2 linked regions of the Allorhodopirellula heiligendammensis genome follow. The protein of the gene in region 1 binds, or shares a complex with, the protein of each later gene. Links are inferred from orthologs where the notes say so. Each region holds a gene or a part of one and is shown in the gene's direction. Other genes may lie near its edges.

What was found.
Region 2: the proteins of dnaG (region 1) and dnaB are in contact, whole or in part, in a crystal structure (PDB 2R6A), measured with the Geobacillus stearothermophilus proteins. The link is inferred for Allorhodopirellula heiligendammensis from one-to-one orthologs. Residues at the interface, in WP_049624496.1 of Geobacillus stearothermophilus: Lys456, Leu457, Leu458, Pro459, Ala460, Asn463, Ala464, Leu467, Leu535, Leu536, Ile537, Ala538, Gln544, Glu545, Asp548, Tyr549, His552; in WP_033016901.1 of Geobacillus stearothermophilus: Ser13, Glu15, Ala16, Gln18, Glu91, Leu92, Asp94, Ala95, Val96, Pro97, Thr98, Ala99, Ala100, Asn101, Tyr104, Tyr105, Ile108.

The regions. Positions count from the first base shown.
Region 1 is NZ_SJPU01000001.1:2,308,186-2,317,567, forward strand. What follows is about bases 3,375-6,309. They hold dnaG (DNA primase), read left to right. Parts: upstream 3,375-3,780; coding sequence 3,781-5,838; downstream 5,839-6,309. Other genes in these bases: Poly21_RS08755 (sigma-70 family RNA polymerase sigma factor), read left to right, coding at 6,100-6,309. In the rest of the region: Poly21_RS08735 (PEP-CTERM sorting domain-containing protein), read left to right, coding at 1-79; carA (glutamine-hydrolyzing carbamoyl-phosphate synthase small subunit), read left to right, coding at 395-1,576; proS (proline--tRNA ligase), read left to right, coding at 1,786-3,288; more of Poly21_RS08755, read left to right, coding at 6,310-7,908; Poly21_RS08760 (hypothetical protein), read left to right, coding at 8,589-8,879; Poly21_RS08765 (zinc dependent phospholipase C family protein), read left to right, coding at 8,899-9,382. UniProt on the Escherichia coli protein: RNA polymerase that catalyzes the synthesis of short RNA molecules used as primers for DNA polymerase during DNA replication.
Region 2 is NZ_SJPU01000002.1:77,294-86,692, reverse strand. Bases 4,163-7,114 are described here. They hold dnaB (replicative DNA helicase), read left to right. Parts: upstream 4,163-4,888; coding sequence 4,889-6,340; downstream 6,341-7,114. Other genes in these bases: Poly21_RS10690 (hypothetical protein), read left to right, coding at 6,645-7,114; Poly21_RS10700 (DnaA/Hda family protein), read left to right, coding at 4,163-4,697. Outside these bases: Poly21_RS10710 (hypothetical protein), read right to left, coding at 1-1,392; Poly21_RS10705 (hypothetical protein), read right to left, coding at 1,465-2,406; more of Poly21_RS10700, read left to right, coding at 2,994-4,162; more of Poly21_RS10690, read left to right, coding at 7,115-7,490; Poly21_RS10685 (MBOAT family O-acyltransferase), read left to right, coding at 7,518-8,918; Poly21_RS10680 (sugar porter family MFS transporter), read left to right, coding at 8,928-9,399. UniProt on the Escherichia coli protein: The main replicative DNA helicase, it participates in initiation and elongation during chromosome replication. Travels ahead of the DNA replisome, separating dsDNA into templates for DNA synthesis.

The DNA.
Region 1 (9,382 bases):
CGCCCTGCTCGGCATCGCAGTGTGCGCCGCTGGGGCGCTCGCGGCTCGTCGCCGCAAGGCCCATGAGGCTGCGGGGTAGTCCGTAAACGCTAGTCGGCAGTCAATCCGCTCGGATGACTATTGCGATCGTCCGCATTTCGCCACCGGAATGAGACGGTTGAAACGCAGCGGTAGCCATGGGGTGGACAGTAGCTACTCAATCAGGAGCCTGTATTTCATCCGCCACGGGCGCCCTCGAGCAAAGTTTGCGCCACTTTGACCTGCAGCGATTTTGATATTCTCCCGGAAATTGCTGGTGAAGGCGGGGTTGAGTGCGCAGCACCCCCTAGAAAAGATTGTTTTTCGACGTGATACTGGGACCGTTGACTCCCGCACCCACCAAAACGCCTGTTAAATGACTGATTCGAATAATCGCTCGCGACCAGCAAAACTCGCGCTCGCTGACGGTACCGTTTATTTGGGCCGTTCCCTCGGCGCGTGCGGTGAGGTCACGGGAGAGGTTGTCTTCAACACGTCCATGACCGGATACCAAGAAATCCTGACGGACCCCAGCTACTGCGGTCAAATTGTCACGATGACTTACCCGGAAATTGGCAATTACGGGGTCAATTCGATCGACGTCGAGCGACACGGCACGGCCTTGTCCGGGTTTGTCATTCGCAACGAGAGCCGAATTCACAGTAACTACCGCTCCGAAGGCACGTTGAACGACTATCTCCAGCAACACAACGTGATGGGGCTGATGGGAATCGATACGCGATCGCTCGTCAGACGCATTCGCAGCGTGGGTGCCATGCAAGGGATACTGTCCACGGACGACCTCGATGATGCATCACTGATCGCCAAAGCGAAGGCCGCACCGAGCTTGGTCGGTCGCGACCTGGTGAAGGAGGTCATGCCCAGCCAGCAGGAAATGTGGACCACCGAACTCGATGAGTGGACCGCCATCGAATGTGCTCACGGCGCCAAGATCGTCAGCAATGCCGACGGGCTCGCCGATGCCGATCGACCGCACGTTGTGTGCATGGACTTCGGCATGAAATGGAACATTCCTCGCCATCTTCGCTCGCGGGGAAATCGCGTCACCATCGTTCCGGGCAACACCTCTGCCGAAGAAATCCTGCGACTCCAACCCGCTGGCGTGTTCCTGTCCAATGGCCCCGGCGATCCCGAACCGCTGACCTACGCTCAGCAGACAATCTCCGAGTTGATCGGCAAGGTCCCTGTGTTCGGCATTTGCCTGGGACACCAGTTAATCGCTCTGGCCTGTGGCGCGAAGACATTTAAATTGAAGTTCGGTCACCGGGGTGCGAACCAGCCTGTGTTGAACTTGAAGACCGAAAAAGTCGAAATCACGACGCAGAACCATGGCTTCGCCGTCGACGATCAGGACTTGCCCGAGTGCTTGGAAGTCACCCACCGGCATCTCAACGACGATACGATCGCAGGAATCCGTCATCGCACTGCCAACGTCTTCGGGGTGCAGTACCACCCCGAAGCTGCCGCCGGACCGCACGACAGCCACTATCTATTCGAGCAGTTCCAGCAACAACTCACGGCGACCGCAAACGCCTAGGCTGCGGGCACCACTCTCGTCACGGCAGCATACATTTCCTGCCTGTTGTTCGCCGCAGCAGTTGCCACCGCTTCACTGCCTCGCGGGCGCGGCAGAGCATCTCGCAACTGGCGAGAGGCCTACCTGCGAGCCACTCGACGACGCGTCTCCAGGGTGACGCGCCTTCCCACTCTCCCACTCTCCCACTCTCCCACTCTCCCACTCTCCGCATGCCCGCACCGAAAACCGCGATCAGCCCCACCCGCGAGGCCGACTATCCCGAATGGTACCAACAGGTGATCAAGGCCGCTGACTTAGCGGAGAACTCTCCGGTGCGCGGCTGCATGGTGATCAAGCCGTGGGGATACCAGCTCTGGGAAAACATCCAGCGTGCGTTGGATGATATGTTCAAGGCCACCGGGCATCAGAATGCGTACTTCCCGCTGTTCATCCCGATGAGCTATCTCGAAAAGGAAGCCGAGCATGTCGAGGGCTTCGCCAAAGAGTGCGCCGTCGTCACGCATCACCGACTCGAACCGGACCCCAATGGCGGGCTGCGTCCAGCGGGCAAATTGGAAGAGCCTCTGATCGTGCGCCCCACAAGCGAGACGATCATCGGCGCCACGTACGCCAAATGGGTCCAGAGCTATCGCGACCTGCCCATCCTGATCAATCAGTGGGCCAACGTGGTGCGTTGGGAAATGCGGACGCGCATGTTCCTACGCACCGCCGAATTCCTCTGGCAGGAAGGCCACACGGTGCACGCCACCGCCGCCGAAGCGATCGCGGAAACCGAGCAGATGGTTGAGGTCTATCGCGACTTTGCCGAGAACTGGATGGCGATGCCTGTAATCGTGGGCAGCAAAACACCGAAAGAGAGATTCCCCGGCGCCGTCGAGACGCTGTCCATCGAAGCGATGATGCAGGACCGCAAAGCATTGCAAGCGGGCACGAGCCACTTCCTTGGCCAAAATTTTGCCAAGGCGCAAGAAATTAAATTCCAGAGTGAGACCGGTGGGATCGAGTTTGCTTGGACCACTTCGTGGGGTGTCAGCACACGCTTGGTGGGCGCATTGATCATGACCCACAGCGACGATGACGGACTCGTACTGCCGCCACGACTGGCGCCGATCCACGTGGTCATCCAACCCATCTACAAGGCCGACTCGCGGGACGCGGTACTCGCCGAAGCGCAGTCGCTTCGTGATGAGATCGCGGCCCAGTCGTACGCGGGCGCTCCGATCCGTGTTTCGATTGACGATCGCGACATCCGCGGCGGTGAAAAGAAATGGTATCACGTCAAACGCGGCGTCCCAATCCGCTTGGAGATCGGTCCGAAGGATATCGCCGCAGGCACCGTCTTCTGCGGCATTCGAAACCAACCCAAGAGCTTTGGAATTTCACGCGAAGAATTGATTGCCACAATTGGCACCAAACTGGAGACATTGCAAAGCGAACTGTTTGCCGCCGCCCTGCATCTTCGTGAGTCCAACACTGTCACGATCACCAACGAGAGTGAGTTCCGAGACTTTTTCAGTACTCAGAACGAAGATGGGATTCACGGTGGTTTTGCCAATGCCTACTTTGCTGATGAGGATGCCCTCGATCCGTTGCTGAAGGAACTCAAGGTCACGATTCGTTGCGTTCCACGTGACAACAATACAACGCCCGGCACCTGTTTCCTGACCGGTCGCCCGGCTGAGAAAATGGCCGTCTTCGCGAAGGCCTATTGAGCCGGCGTGGCCGGAGGCACCCCAGCGCGCACCTCCGCATCGAACCGCGTTAGCTACGCATGGTTCAAAAAAGTTTTTTCCCGCACTTTCCTGATTTTGCCTCAAGTTTCTCTGGCGATTGCTCTTGACTCGTTTTTAAACGAGGCCCAAACTAGGAACTTGCTTGTAACGAAGCGGCCTACCGGCGTGACAGGGAGATGACCCGCCCCGGTTGAGACTCGACGCTACAGGGACGTACCGTAATCGAAATTTGCCTCGGCACTTCGTTCGGATCACCGTGCATAGGAAGGTTGCTTCGGCTTACTTTTCGAGCGGCGGGTGGTTGGGACGAGCCGGTCACCTAGGAAGGGTGATGAGACGATCGCAGTCGCGATCAAACGGGTTGACCGATTCACTCAAACCGCCATTGTGTCGGTATCATACAGAACGCTTCTCCGCCAAGGCGAGATTTTGATTCTGCGTGTTATCGACGTTACTAGCAGGAGCGCTGGCTTGTCATTCCAGACCGACTTCGACGTAAAAGAGCGAGTGCGCAACGCGTCCGACATCATTGATGTCATCGGTCGGGATTTGGAATTACGTCCACAGGGCCGGAACTTTGTAACCCGCTGCCCGTTCCACAACGACACCAAGCCGTCGATGACGGTCAACCCCGAGCGACAATCGTGGAAGTGTTGGGTGTGCGACATTGGCGGAGACGTCTTTAGTTTTGTGATGCAGCGTGAGGGACTCGATTTTCCCGCGGCGCTGCGGTTGCTTGCCGAACGAGCCGGCATCGAACTGCCCGAATATCGCAGCGGCCCCAAAACTCAACCTGGCAGCCCCGACGATAAAGCGACGCTCTCGTCGGCGATCGAAGAGGTCGCACAGGCCTACTACGAACAACTTGACGCTCGCAAGACCGATGACGCCAAGGTTGCCTGGGACTATCTGGCCTCCCGGGGCGTCAACGATGAGAACCGGCGTCGATTCCGAATTGGGTTCGCACCGGACTCCTGGGATTTTGCCGTCAACCTGCTCCATCGTAAAAACTACTCCAATGCGGTCGCTGTGGCCTGTGGCGTTGCGAAATCACGCCGTGGCCCCTCCGGTGCAGATGGGTGTTACGATTTCTTCCGCGGTCGGCTGATGTTCCCGATCAATAACTCGCACGGCAAAGTCATCTCGCTCGGTGGGCGAATCATCCCGGCAATCGCCGCACGAACCGTTGCGGCGTCGGGAGGCACAGCGACGGCCGGAGCCAAATATTTCAACGGTCCCGAAACACTGCTCTATCGCAAGTCCGCTGAATTATATGGTCTCGACTTGGCTCGCGACGCCATTCGTACCGCTGGCGAAGTTCTGGTGATGGAAGGCTACACCGACGTCGTCGCCGCCCGCATGGCGGGAATTGAGAATGCCGTCGCAGTGCTCGGGACCGCCCTGACGCAGCAGCACGTGCGCGTCCTCAAGCGATTTGCCCCCCGCGTGGTACTGGTGCTCGACGGAGATGATGCTGGAAGGCGCCGTGCCGAGGAAGTGCTTGATCTGTTTGTGACCGCCGAAGCAGACCTGCGAATCCTCACCCTACCTGATGATGCCGACCCAGCCGATTTTCTCACTTCTCATTCCAAAGACGCGTTACTGGAACTAGCAGCAGCCGCTCCTGATGCCATCGATCATAAAATCGCATGCTTAATCGAAGGCGTTGATCTGACACGCGATACGCACCGCGTAACCGCGGCGATCGAATCGCTCCTGGCGCTATTTGTCAAAGTCCCGCAGAATGATGACCGAGCCTCACTGCGGGTCGATCAGCTGCTGATGCGAATCAGTCGCACCTTCGACCTGCCCGTCGAACGATTGTCGCGGCGACTCGATGCCCTACGAGCGTCGCGGAAAGAGAGCGAGACGAAGAAGGCTCGGTATCAACAACAGCAATCCAAACGCTCGCTGCCCGAACACGCACCGAACGCCAGCGGCCCCAACGCCGATTTCTCAAACGACGATCCGTTTGCATCGGCCGCCATGGAAGATGCCGCCATGTTTGGGATCGACGAGTACACGCAGTCCACTGCACCCCGGGACTCGTCGCCCAATCCACGCCGCCGCGATGACGCTTCGCCCGCCGCTAGCCTATCGGGCGTCGACCGAGAACTCTTTGAGACATTGCTGGAAAGTCCTGAGGTCGCGGCGATGGCCATCGAAGCGATCGACACCGAGTGGCTGCAATCCACCACCGCAAAAATGCTCCTCTCGGCATATCAGGAACTGGATCTCAATGGATACGACCTCAACGCCGACTCGTTGCTGACCCTGATCGAAAACGATTTCCTCAAACTTCAGATCGTGTCTTTGCAGCAGCGCATCGATCAAAGAGGCGAGCGTTCGACAGTGACTCCACATGAACGATACACAGCAATCCTCACGCGGTTTCACGAACGCGCGTTTGAAGCAGAAAAGTCACGCCAGATAACTCAACTCGAATCGGCAACACTGGCCGAGGACGAAGAGATGGCCGTCTTGCGGGCGATTATCGACGCTGAACGCATTCGACATACCCCTCGCTGATAACAACACCACCGCGACGGAGCCTCCACACTCAGGCGAACGTAGCGACCTCAATTCAATCTCATATTCGCATCATCTCGACCCATCCCACGAACCCCAGGCTGTTCCGAAACCTTTCTCCCTCTGCTCTATTTGTACTCCCGCTTTCGGGCTTGGATTGGTTGGTTTTGACGAGCGTTCCCGCTCTCGTTGATCCGGCACGCCAATTCAAACCCAGCGTCCTATGATGGGACGTGACCCTTTTAACACGAAGTTAGAAACATGCAATTGATGGACCAAGACCTCTCGCAACTCATCGCCCGTGGTGCCAAGGACGGCTACCTGACCTACGATGAAGTCAACTCTTATCTCCCCGATGAAGACGTCAACCCGGAGAAGCTCAACACACTGCTGCTGGCGCTTGAGCGGCGTGGCATCGCGTTGATCGAAGCGACCGAGAAACAAGCTCGAGTGGCGGCGGCCAAACAAACTCGTCGCGTTGCGATGCCGAGCATTGCGGGTCCTGAAGCGGGAGAAGAACTGTACAACGAGAGTCGGATCTCCGACGAAGACTTTGAACCCACAGCCGAAGATACCGCTGACTTGGACGCGGAAGTCGACGCCGAGGACGTCTCCCGCGCCGCCTCGTTGGCCCTCACCGAAGCGGAGGAGTCCAGCGGCCCCGTGCTGGGCACGGCGAGCGATCTGCCGAAGGCGAGCGACGATCCGATTCGCATGTACCTGAGCCAGATGGCGGAAATTCCGCTGCTGACCCGCGAGCAAGAGATCTCACTGGCAAAGAAAATTGAGATCACCCGCAAACAGTATCGACGCTCATTGCTCGAGAGCGATTACGCGCTCCGCGCCACCGTGGAAGTACTTCAGAAAGTTCATAGCGGTGAACTGCCCTTCGATCGCACGATCAAGGTTTCACTGACCGAGCGATTAACCAAAGAGCAGATTTCACAGCGGATGCCGCACAACCTGCGCACCCTTGAGCCGTTGATCGCTCAAAACCAAGCCGATTTCGAGGTGCTGGTCCGCCGCAGCGTTTCACCACGACTCAAAGCCGAAATTCGCAAGCGTTTTCTTCGCCGTCGCCGCAAGTGCCTCGAAATGGTGGAAGAACTGAGTCTGCGAAGCCGCCGGGTCACGCCGCTGCTGCACCAACTTGAGAAAATTTCTGGACGAATGAACTTTATCCGCGAGCGTCTCGATTCGCTCGGCATGGATGCGATGAGCCGCGACGAAGCCGCTGACCTGCGTCAAGAACTGCGCGAACTGATGCTAGTTACCCAGGAAAGCCCGCGCAGCCTCCACAATCGCATGGTTCGCACACGCAAGTTTTTCGATCAATACGAATCGACGAAGCGAGAACTCAGTGCCGGAAACCTGCGATTGGTCGTTTCAATCGCAAAAAAATATCGCAACCGAGGACTGTCGTTCTTGGACCTGATCCAAGAGGGTAACACCGGCCTGATGCGGGCAGTGGACAAATATGAGTACCGCCGTGGTTTTAAGTTCAGCACCTACGCCACCTGGTGGATTCGCCAAGCGATCACGCGTGCAATCGCTGACCAAGCACGCACGATTCGCATTCCCGTGCACATGATCGACGTACTGAGCAAATTGCGCCAGGCCCAGAAACGCCTCACCCAGACCCTGCGCCGCGAACCCACTTACGAAGAGATTGCGGAGGCGACCGACGTCGCGATCGAGGAAGTCCGCAGGGTCATGGATATCGGACGTCACCCGGTCAGCTTGGACCGTCCCGTCGGCGAAGGTGAAGACAGCAGCTTTGGCGAGTTCGTGCAGGATAACGAGAACGACAATCCCGTACGGATGGCCGCCAGCGGCATGTTGCGAACGAAAATTGACGAATTGCTCAAGACGTTGACCTTCCGCGAGCGCGAAATCATTCGCCTGCGTTATGGACTCGTCGATGGATACAGCTACACGCTCGAAGAGTGCGGCCGGATTTTCAAGGTCACTCGCGAACGCGTGCGACAAATCGAAGCCAAAGCGGTGGCAAAGTTGCAGAGCCCATCACGCGCCGAGAGATTGTCGTCGTATCTCAATCCCGCTGCTTGATCGCTGCAGATAAGTTGAAAAGAACGGCGGGAACGACGTGCCCAAACGCCGTCCCGCCGTCTCTTTATCAACTTCGAGAAGCTTTCGTTCCAACAATCCTTGTCGCAATCCCACACCACGACAATTCGCTGGTCCGACCTCTTCGGACTGGCGCCGGGTCCTCCACTCGGTTGACCGCGCCGGCTATGACTATTGTTCGGCAGTTCACGCGTGGAGGACGGAATCCAAATACACCAGAAAAGTGGTTTCGTCGGCGCCAGTTGTTAATCCATGCCGGTTAAGCAACTCGCAGCACACCGGGAACCGACCGGCGGGCCTAACCTCGCAACACCAGGCAGGATAGCGCGGCCGCCTTGCGGCGCCGGCAGTCCCCTGCGCTCCTTGCCCGGTTGTAATTCCCCGGCGCCACTTCTGTAATTCCCGGGGGCAACTTCCCGGACGCCGCAGCCTGACACCTCTTTCCCGGCATCCACTACCCGAGCGCCGGAAGTCAGCGCGCGTTTTGGTATCTGCTGCTTCCACGTTTTCCCTCTTGCCGCCGCTCCAGTGGGTTTGAGATACTCGGCTGTACCGGATGCCCAACCGAGTCGTGGGTCGGCTGTTTGGAGCCAATGCCAGGACTCATCTCTCCCCCGCAACCCGCTACCAGCAAGGATGCTCCCGTGGCTATTGGACCTCTCATGGATGTTTCGTCGTTCACCATCGACGAGATCTACGACCTGTACTATGCGATTGCCGAGAAGGATCATGCCTTTCGTCTGCAATCTCTCTACGGCAACGAAGCGCCGCCGGTAGGACACTGCGAATTCAGGCCACTTTGCCGCGAATCTTTCAAACGGCGTATCGATCACTACGATGCCCTGGACCAGGGCCAGATTGGACGCTCACTCCGCGAGCGATTGGCTCGGCAAGCTGCCGCTTACGGCGTGGAATACCAAGTTGCTCGAAAGAGTCTTCGTCGTGCGGCTTAATGCGACGGGATGCTAGGTGATGTTGTCCTGGCCTTCCAATCTGTTGCTTTCCATGCTGCGAGCAGTCCACTGCCGCAGCACGCATCATCGATTTGCTGTCGATGCCCTCCCCCTCGTCCGCACGCCTGCGGGTGAGCGGCTGGTCGGTCATCTGCTGCGTCATCATCACCGCTACCTGGATGGGGCCAAAGATCCAGACCTACGATTCCGCGACTTTCACAATCATGTCATTCACGTCCGTGACGGCTATTGGGGTGGTGCACCACGGGTCGCCCATCAATGGTACGAGCGCATGCAACGATACTTGCGAACCAATCGCTGGAGTGATGCTGCCCACGCCGCCGGTGTCCTCAGCCACTATTTCACAGACCCTGTGCAGCCCCTGCACACCGTACAAACTCCGGTCGAGCGGGTGCTCCATCGTCCACTGGAATGGAGTGTGACGAAATCCTATCCAGCGCTGCTGGCCCAGTGGCACGACAACTCCAGCCGCACCGTCTTTC
Region 2 (9,399 bases), on another replicon or contig:
AACGTATTCCGCAGAGACCCGGAAATTGGGGCCAAGGCGTTTGCCATAGCCGAGAACGAGTTGATCGTTGAACTCGTACTCGCTACCCGCTGGCCCTTGGATTCCGCTGCTCCAACTCACGCTTAGATTCGACCCGCGTGACCCGCGATCAAACCAGTAGGCGGCTTCCGTGCGGTATGCCGAAACTCGGTGAGACGTCACCGGCCAGTCTCCTGTGGTCGTCACATATTCACCTGCCAACGTCAGCCGATCGATGTCCAACCTCGCGTTGATATCCCACGCACTGTTGTAGTGCTCGCCGTAGATCATGGGATTGACGTGCTCAGCGACGTTGCTGTCATAGATCGTGCCCAGCAGGAACCCGCCACCGACTCGCAAGTGATAATCGGGAGTGTCGCCTACGCGAAAACTGACGTTCGCAGCAAGGTTGTTCAGTTTTCCCAGTTCGGGTGAGTCCACAGTACGAATCCCACGTCCGCCATTAATGCCAGCCAAAGTGAAATCCCAGTGGTCGTCGTGATAGCCCGCTCCAATGCCCTCGGCGAGCGAGGCGAAATAGTGCCAAGGCACGGCTTGCGTGAAGGGGCTGAGAGTGCTGAGGTCACCGAACCCTACGTTTTTCTTGCCGATGAAAAGATAGAGTGGGGAGACGCGTAGATCACCAACGATGGCGTATGCCTGGCGCACCTGCAGGCTGCCCTGTTTGGGGGCTGCGAAGGAGAACACGTCGGAAAATAAGAGCTCTGTGTAGACACTCGCGTAGGACGTGAACTGTGCAGTGGCCTGCGAGTTGGCCTGCAACATTCGTGCATCAGTCGCCGAATCGCCCCGGAAGTCTGTGGGGAATCGTCCCAAATATGGGAACTTGTTCGTGCGATTCGTAGACGCGGCCAGCAACGACAGACGCGATTGACCACCGACGATGACCTGCGGGCCTTCGAAATGATGCGCGGCGTAATACTCCAGAATGAAAAGCTCCTTATCGGTCTGGCGATTCTGGAAATCCAGCATCGCATCGGTCAGCGGCGTGTTGAGCCGTAGCCAGTTCCGTGAGGATAACTCTTCGTATCCAGGGAGGCGATCTTGAGGGGGGCAATCATAGCTGACAAAATTGCCGTCGCTGGCGTAGTTGCCTAGATGCCCAGTGGCACCTTGCGCCGCGCTACTATCGTGACTTCCATCGTCATCACAGCTGCCGCTGATTTCACCGTCTACAGATCCTGCCATGGCATCGCAGGCGATCGTGCCTGTGTCGTCGCAGACCTGGTAGAGCGTGCGATCGCTCAGCGATGGAGGCAGCCCACCGGGCGTTTGGGACCAAACACGGTCGCCCACTGCCGCGATGATGGTACACGCTGCGAGTAGACGCACCGAGGTACAAAATGGGGTCATCGAGTATCAACGGTTGGGAACGAAAGGGCCGAAAGAACGAAAGGGCCAGCCACTGGTCGGGGACGCTCGTTTTCAGCGAAGTGGTTTGCCGGACTTCGCCGCTGAGAGCACGACTTCTTCATCGATCAGCTCCTCGTCCATCTTGGCGCGATACTCCATCATGCTGCCGGGGCCTTGAAAGCCCACGACCGTCTCGTCCCACTCCAATTCTTTGCTAAGCAGGCACCCGTTGTCGATGTCGAAGCGAACCGCACCGTTGCTGAGTTGCTGAATAACCTGGGCGCGGAGTGCTTCGGAATGAATCGGGGTTAGCGTTTGGCTTTTGATGGCAATGGTGGCCACACCCGCGCTGACTTTTTTCAACGTGAAAACCTGACGGGTTTTAATGGTTTTGACCTGTTGGTCCTCCGTCCGAACTTTGACCTCCGAGGGCACCATCCACCGGTCGCCGATGGCGATTGGTTCGGAGGGCAGAGTCAGGGTGAGCGATCCCATGCCGAGGGACGCCTGTGAACCGGCGTGGACTTCTCGATTCAATTCAGTGCCCTGTGGGTCAATCGTGACGGTCGACAACGGCGTACCGATTTGTTCAGCCACAATGCTGAACACGGCCGGCGGCTTCTCTCCGGTCAGGCTGCTCCACTGGATCTCGTCCTGGTCGCCATTTTGCTGAGTCATTTCGACCGAGTCAATTTGGTGGTCAAAGGTGATTTGGTTCTCACTGACGTCCTGCACTTTCCATGAGCGGACGCTTGTGGTGTACACGTTGGCAATTTCCTCGGTGCCATTCATCCGAGTTTTTGTTTTGGCAACGTGGGTGACTTTGTAGCGAATCGTCTGATCGGGCGTGAGTTGATGTCGCAGCTGGTATTTTTCCGCCGCCGATGGGGTCAACACGGATTCACCCAGGCCGTCGGCGGCCAGAGCGAGTGGAGCGGCCGCGAGGATTGAGCCGAAAAAGAAGGCCGTGCAGGTGGCCAGTGAGTGGATTGGTAAGATAGGGCGGCGTGACATGATGTCTGAGGCTCCGGAAACGGGGGCGGTCAAATGGAGACGCTCTCGCGTGTATCAAACCCGGGAAGCCGCCCGCTAGGGATAAATTTCAATCTGGCGGATGGGATTCTCTCCAACTACCTTGACGCTAACAGTTTAGAGACCATGGGGATTTATGAATTCGAAATGAAGATTAGGTTATCGACAGATTATCCACGAGTGTGCAAAGTCAAATTGTTGCTTGAACCGGCGTGGACGTGGGTGGGCATGATCCCATAGAACTCGTTTTTTGCGACCGCTTCGGAGGCGCCGCGGGACGTGTCGGCACGCGAGCACAAAAACTTGAGTCAATCGGTTTGACTTGTTTGCTAGCAAACCTAGAATCTGCCTCACTCGCTGTAGGAGAGCCAACGGGCGGAAACGGCAGAGTCACATTTTGGATCCGAGCGAATTTCAAAAAACTTCGTTTTTTGCTAGGTCCATCACACCCTGGGGTGTGTTTGGAGGCGGCCTGGAATCTGGCCGGAATCTGTTTGAATTTAGAGTGACCACGCTAACGTGTGGTCGCTTCCGTCATCATCATCCACGAGGGAGTTGTCGCTACCGGTATGTCGTCGACGCAAGGCAGCATCGAGACGCAGGAGGCCATCGAGCGATTCGCCGATGCCTTGCGACAACGCATCGGTACCGATCGGTTCCGACTGTGGTTCACCCACGGGATCGAGTTTGATCTAGAGGCCTCTCACGATGAGTCTGGCGACGAAGTTGCTGTTGATGCAGATGCAGTGATCGTGCTGCGGGTGAGCGGGCCGTTCGCGGCCGACCGGATTGCGAAGAACTTTACCGCTGATCTTCGCGCCGCCTCCGCAATGGCCCTGGGAGACCATGGTCGATTTCGCATGGTGACCGCGGCGGCGACAACTCAACCAGAGTTGATCGCTGATGCTGTGGAGACACCATCGGGCAGCCCGCAGCGAGGGAAGGTTGCTCGCTCGTCAGGGAAATCGCATGACGGGAAATCGAATTCGGGGAATTTGAATCGAAACGAACCGCCCGCCCATCAAGCGGGCAAGTCGTCACGTGGTCGAAGTCCTGCGCGGAAATCCGCAGGCAAGCTGTCGAGTCTCTTGGCCGATTCGAAATTGACCCGCTCTGCCGACGAGATCGCCGCTGAAAGTGACGCCAGCTCCGTCGGCGTGGACCGGCGCGGCACACGATCGCCCTCGCGAGCAGAGTCGACGACTGCGGTGACCGCGCCGCTGCCAGAGTCATTGCCTACGGCGGGACGCACGCTCGATAGTTTCATCACCGGTCCCTGCAACGAGTTCGCATTTTCCGCAGCGACGATGGCCATGTCCACGCCCGAAGTGGCGACCCCCCTGTTCCTGCATGGCCCGACCGGGACCGGGAAATCACATTTGCTCGCGGCAATTGCCGAGGAGTTCCGTCGGCGGAGACGGATGCGACGCGTGATTCTATTGACGGCCGAGCAGTTCACCAACGATTTTGTGGGCTCGGTCAATTCCACAGGCCTGCCGAGTTTTCGACGCAAGTATCGTGAGGTCGACGCGTTGTTAATCGACGACGTGCATTTCCTCGCGTCCAAGACCGCCACCCTCCGCGAAGCCCTCTACACGCTCGAAACCCTGGCATCGGCCGGCAAACCGCTTGTATTTACAGCGAACTTACCGCCTGCTGATATTCGTGGACTGACCGGCGAAGTGGCGGGGCGGATGTCCTCCGGACTGGTCTGTCCGCTGCTGGCACTCGATGCCGCGACGCGCATGAATCTGCTCACGCGGTTAGTAAAAACACGCTGTGTTTTAGATTGCGATCCCGGCCTATTGGCAGAGGTCAGTGAGTCGATTAGCGGCGATGCCCGCGCGGTGACGGGCGTGGCGAACTTGATTGGCATGCTGCAACGCATGTTCCGTCGCGAACCAACAATCGAAGAAATTCGCCAGTTTGGTGGTGATTTAATGCGGAATACGCGTTCGGCGCCGACTCTTCGCTCGATCGAACGGGCGGTCTGTGACGCATTTGGGCTTGAACGCGACGGCCTTCGCGGCAAAGCTCAGACACGCCGGGTCAGTGAGCCGCGAACATTAGCGATGTATCTCGCTCGGACGCATACCGGTAGCGCGTATACTGAAATCGCTCAGCATTTTGGACGTCGCAGTCATACCGGTGCGATCGCGGCCCAGCAGAAAGTTGAGCAGTGGCTAGCCAGCGGAAAACAGATCGGAGGTGGCGATGCTGCGATGGCGGCAGCGGACGCGATCGCTCGTGTCGAAGCCCGTCTGCGAGCATAGGCCTCCATTGCCCTGCGGCAACGCGTCAACGGGATGTCGATACTGGGAGCCGCCACGCGTAAGCGGCCGGCCGCGGGACGCTGCCTGCGGGGACGCGGGGCACCGCTCCACTACCAATGTCGAGTGAATCAGCAGTCCGCCAACCGTTTCGAGCCTCATCGACCACAACTCCTCCAACCCATGTCACACGGATGATCAAAGACGACAAGTTTTCAGGCTCTGGATTTCGCGATAAGAAGAAGAAGGAGATCTCTGCGAGCGAAATTCTTCAGCGGCAACCACCCTTCGAACTCGAAGCTGAAATGGGGGTGATCGGCAGTATCTTGATCATGCCCGACATCTGTGACGAGATTGCTTCGCTGCGTGCGGAGGACTTCTACGATGATGCCAATCGTATCATCTATGGGCACCTGCGCGACATGTACGATACCGGGGAGAAAATTGACATCACGTTGTTGGTGTCCCGCATGCGTACCGCTGGAGAATTTGAGAAGGTGGGAGGTGCCGCTTATCTGGCGAGGTTGTCGGGCAGTGTCGCCAATGCCGCCCACGCTGTGTTCTACGCGGAGATCGTGACTGAGAAAGCGGTGTTTCGACGGCTCATCGAATCAAGTACCGAGATCCTGCGTGAAGCCTACGAACAATCCAGTACGGCCAAAGAGCTCTGTGCGCAGGCGGAGCAAAAAGTGTTTGCGATCATGGATGGTCGGAGCAGCAACTCGGTCTCGGCGATCAGCGATGTCCTGCACCAAGCGATGGATCGCATGGAAGCCCGGATGCGAGATGACTACGTCGAAGGCGGTGCTGAAACGGGCTTGACCGATTTCGATCAGATGACCGGTGGGCTGCACTCGGGCGAGTTGATTATTCTGGCCGCACGTCCTTCGATGGGCAAAACCGCGCTGGCGATGAACATGGCTGAGCATGTGGCCTGCGTGCAGCGCGAACCTGTGTTGTTCGTCAGCTTGGAAATGTCGGCCATTGAGCTGGCGGATCGATTGCTCTGTTCGATGGCCAGGGTCAATGGTCACCGCCTCCGCAACGGTACAATATCGTCAGATGATCGCGACCGGCTCGTGGGCAAGGCCAACGAAGTCAGCCAAGCACCGCTATTCGTAGATGACTCGCCTAGCCGGACGGTTAGCGAAATTGCGGCAGCAGCTCGACGGATCAAACGACGTGAAGATGGTCTGGGAATGATCGTGATCGATTATTTGCAGTTGATCGAGCCCGACAACTCGCGTGATCCACGCCAGGAACAGGTTGCTAAAATCGCGCGACGACTCAAAGGGATGGCGCGGGAACTCGAAGTCCCGCTGTTGTGCTTGTCCCAACTCAATCGGCAAGCGGAAGAGGGCAAAGATCACCGCCCCAAACTGAGCCATCTGCGAGAATCGGGGGCTATCGAACAGGATGCCGACGTCGTCATGTTCGTTCACCGCGAGGAGTATTATCACCGTGGTGATGAGAAGGCCCAATATGCTGGCCAGGCGGAAATTATCATCGCCAAGCAGCGGAACGGTCCGGTCGGCGATGTGGATTTGACGTGGGAAGCCGATTTCACTCGATTCACCAACCGAGCGGCTGATCACCATAGCGAGTTCGATGACTATCGTGAGTTCACGTCACCGGGCGGATTCTGAATTGATCGAAGTGCCCTGAGCCCCATGGTGCCCTGAGCCCCATGGTGATGGGATTCCGTGCCCTGCAGGCAAACACTTCCGATGTGGGCGTCCCAGCCAGGAGTTCGTCTTGTGCTGTTTTTATAGGGAATGCGGGGGGAGTTGCTGAGTATTTTCCGGCTAGTGAAAGTGGGCGGTTTGGGTGGTTGTTGCCTTTGTTTCGCTTTGCTTTAGTCCTAGCGATCGTGCGTCGTCGATACACCCATGGGGAGCGAAATCGTTCGCTCGAAGAGTTTTCAATGACCACGACCCAGAGACTAAAATCGTGACAACCCGCAGACTCAAAGAGTTGTTTCTCCCGCTTCGTTCGTTTGCCTTCATGAGCATCACGGCAGCGACCATCGGCGGCATCCAAACGAGTCCCTGTTCCGCCCAAGGCGTTTGGGCTGAGTCGGACTGTGGGGTAGAGGCGGTTTGTGGTTCGGAGGTTTCCTGTGGCGCAGAGATTAGCTGTGGCGCAGAGATTAGCTGTGGTGTCGAGCCGGGCTGCGGTGTTGAGGTTTCATGTGGTTGTGAAGGCCCATGCCAGCACACGCCCACCTGTGGATGTGAGTCGTCGGGCTGTGGCGAGATGCTGGGGCCTGAGCAAGGGCTGTTGGCTAACGCTCGCTTGCCTCATGGAAAGCTGATGCACGGTACATTCCATGCTGTCGCAGGCAAGCTCAAGAAGATAGTGACGCTCAGCTCACATGGTCGGCATTCGTCGCGAACGAGTTGTGGATGTTCCAGCTGTCAGCATTTGTCATCCGTCCAGGTCGTCGCGTCGCAGACGCACCACTGCACCGATTGCCAACCTCGTCTGGCGCCGAGCATTCCGACTGTTTCCGAGGAGATGACGATGCCCTCGGATGCCCGCACATCGCTTGACGAGAAATGGGCGACCCCACCATCGAATTCGGACCAGCAACCCGCTGACGATTCGAGCCAACCTGGCGCGACCTTCGATCGTTTAAGCGATCCGTTTGAAGACGACTCAGCGAGTTACAAGTCAGCGGAGAAAGCTGCGATTCAGCAAGCCACATACGCCAATGAGGTCCCTGCTTCGTCGCCGAAACGTGGCCAAGCTGCACCGGATCACGACAGTGATTATGCTGAGTACTTTCGCAAGTAAGGATCGCGCAGTTCTGAAAGTACAGCGTTGAATTTCGCCCAAGCTGAATTCGTCATCTTCCTGCTCGTCGTCCTGGCGGGAACGTGGGTGGCCGGTGAGCGGCGGCGACTGCGAAACGGATTCCTGTTAGCGGCGAGCTATTACTTCTACGCTTATTGGGACTATCGTTTTTGCGGGCTCCTACTGATTTCGACGCTTGTCGATTTTTTTGTCGCCGCTCGCATGCACCGTTGCCAGTCACCGCGACATCGGCTCGGATGGTTGGTAGTTAGTCTCAGCGTCAACCTGGGGATCCTGGGGTTTTTCAAGTACGCGAACTTCTTTATCGAGTCCGCCCGTCCACTCGTCGAGGCGTTGGGACTGCATGCGTCGACGCTCAACGTGATCCTGCCGGTCGGCATTTCATTTTACACGTTTCAGACGCTTAGCTATACGATTGACGTCTACCGGGGCAAACTCCGGCCGCACTCCAGTTTGCTGGATTTTGCTCTTTACGTCGCCTTCTTTCCGCAACTGGTCGCCGGACCGATCGTCCGCGCCAGTAGTCTGTTGCCCCAACTGGCCCATGTGCCGAAGTACCGTCCGCGACGCGTGTACGCGGGATGTCAGCAGTTGCTGCGGGGGGCGGTCAAGAAAATTGTCATCGCGGACAGGCTGGCCGAGTCGGTCGATGTAGTGTTCTCAGGCGTAGAGTTATACAGCAGCGTGACCGTCTGGATCGCCGTGATCGCGTACGCCGGTCAGATCTACTACGACTTTTCCGGCTACAGCGACATGGCGATCGGTGTCGCGAAACTGCTTGGCTATCGCTTTCCTGTCAATTTTCGCCATCCCTACTTGGCGACGTCGATGACGGAGTTTTGGCATCGCTGGCACATTACCTTGTCGACGTGGCTGCGTGATTACCTCTACATTCCGCTGGGTGGATCACGCGGTTCGTCAACCGCTACCAAACGCAATCTGATGATCACGATGGGCTTGGGCGGGTTGTGGCATGGTGCTGCGGTCACCTATGTGTTGTGGGGGATATGGCATGGCGTGGCGCTCGTCGTCGAGCGGTCTCACGTGAAGATTTGGCGGTCCGTGGCGCCGGCGCTGCGTTGGATTGCGGTGATGTTGGTCGTATTGATGGGGTGGGTGCTGTTTCGGAGTCCCGACTGGGCAACGAGTTTGGAAGTGTACGAACGGTTGTGGATGCCGTTTTTGACAGCTGAGACGTCGCCACGCATTCTATGGCTACCACCCCTGACGCTGCTGATGATAGGCATCATGGTGGTGGAGCATACGGTCTGGACCACGCGGCTGCGCCGATGCATGCGATTACCCGCCAATGCCTGGTATAGCCCCGTGGCCACGGCCATCATGATCTGGATGTTGTTATTATATGCACCACGTGATTTCCGCCCGTTTGTCTATTTCCAATTTTAAGTGATTGCCATGCCGAGTCGACTATTTCTGTGGGCCCTAACTTCGGCATTGGCGGGTTTCCTGTTCGGATTTGATACCGTGGTCATCTCCGGTGCAGAGAAAACGATTCAGTCGGTATGGTCGCTCGGCCATGCACAGCATGGGCTGGCGATGAGCATGGCGCTGTGGGGAACGGTATTGGGTTCCTTGGTCGGAGGTTGGCCGACCGATCGTTTCGGCCGCAAGGCGACTTTGCTCTGGATCGGTATCCTGTACTTGGTGTCAGCGATTTGGTCTGGCTTGGCGACCGATGTCTATTCATTCATGATCGCCCGCTTTATTGGCGGCGTGGGCGTAGGAATCTCGACCGTAGCGGCGCCCCTGTACATTTCGGAGATCGCGCCACCTGAACGTCGAGGGCGACTGGCGGGAATGTTTCAGTTCAACATTGTTTTTGGCATTCTGGTAGCCTACGCCTCCAACGCATTGCTTGCAGGTCTTG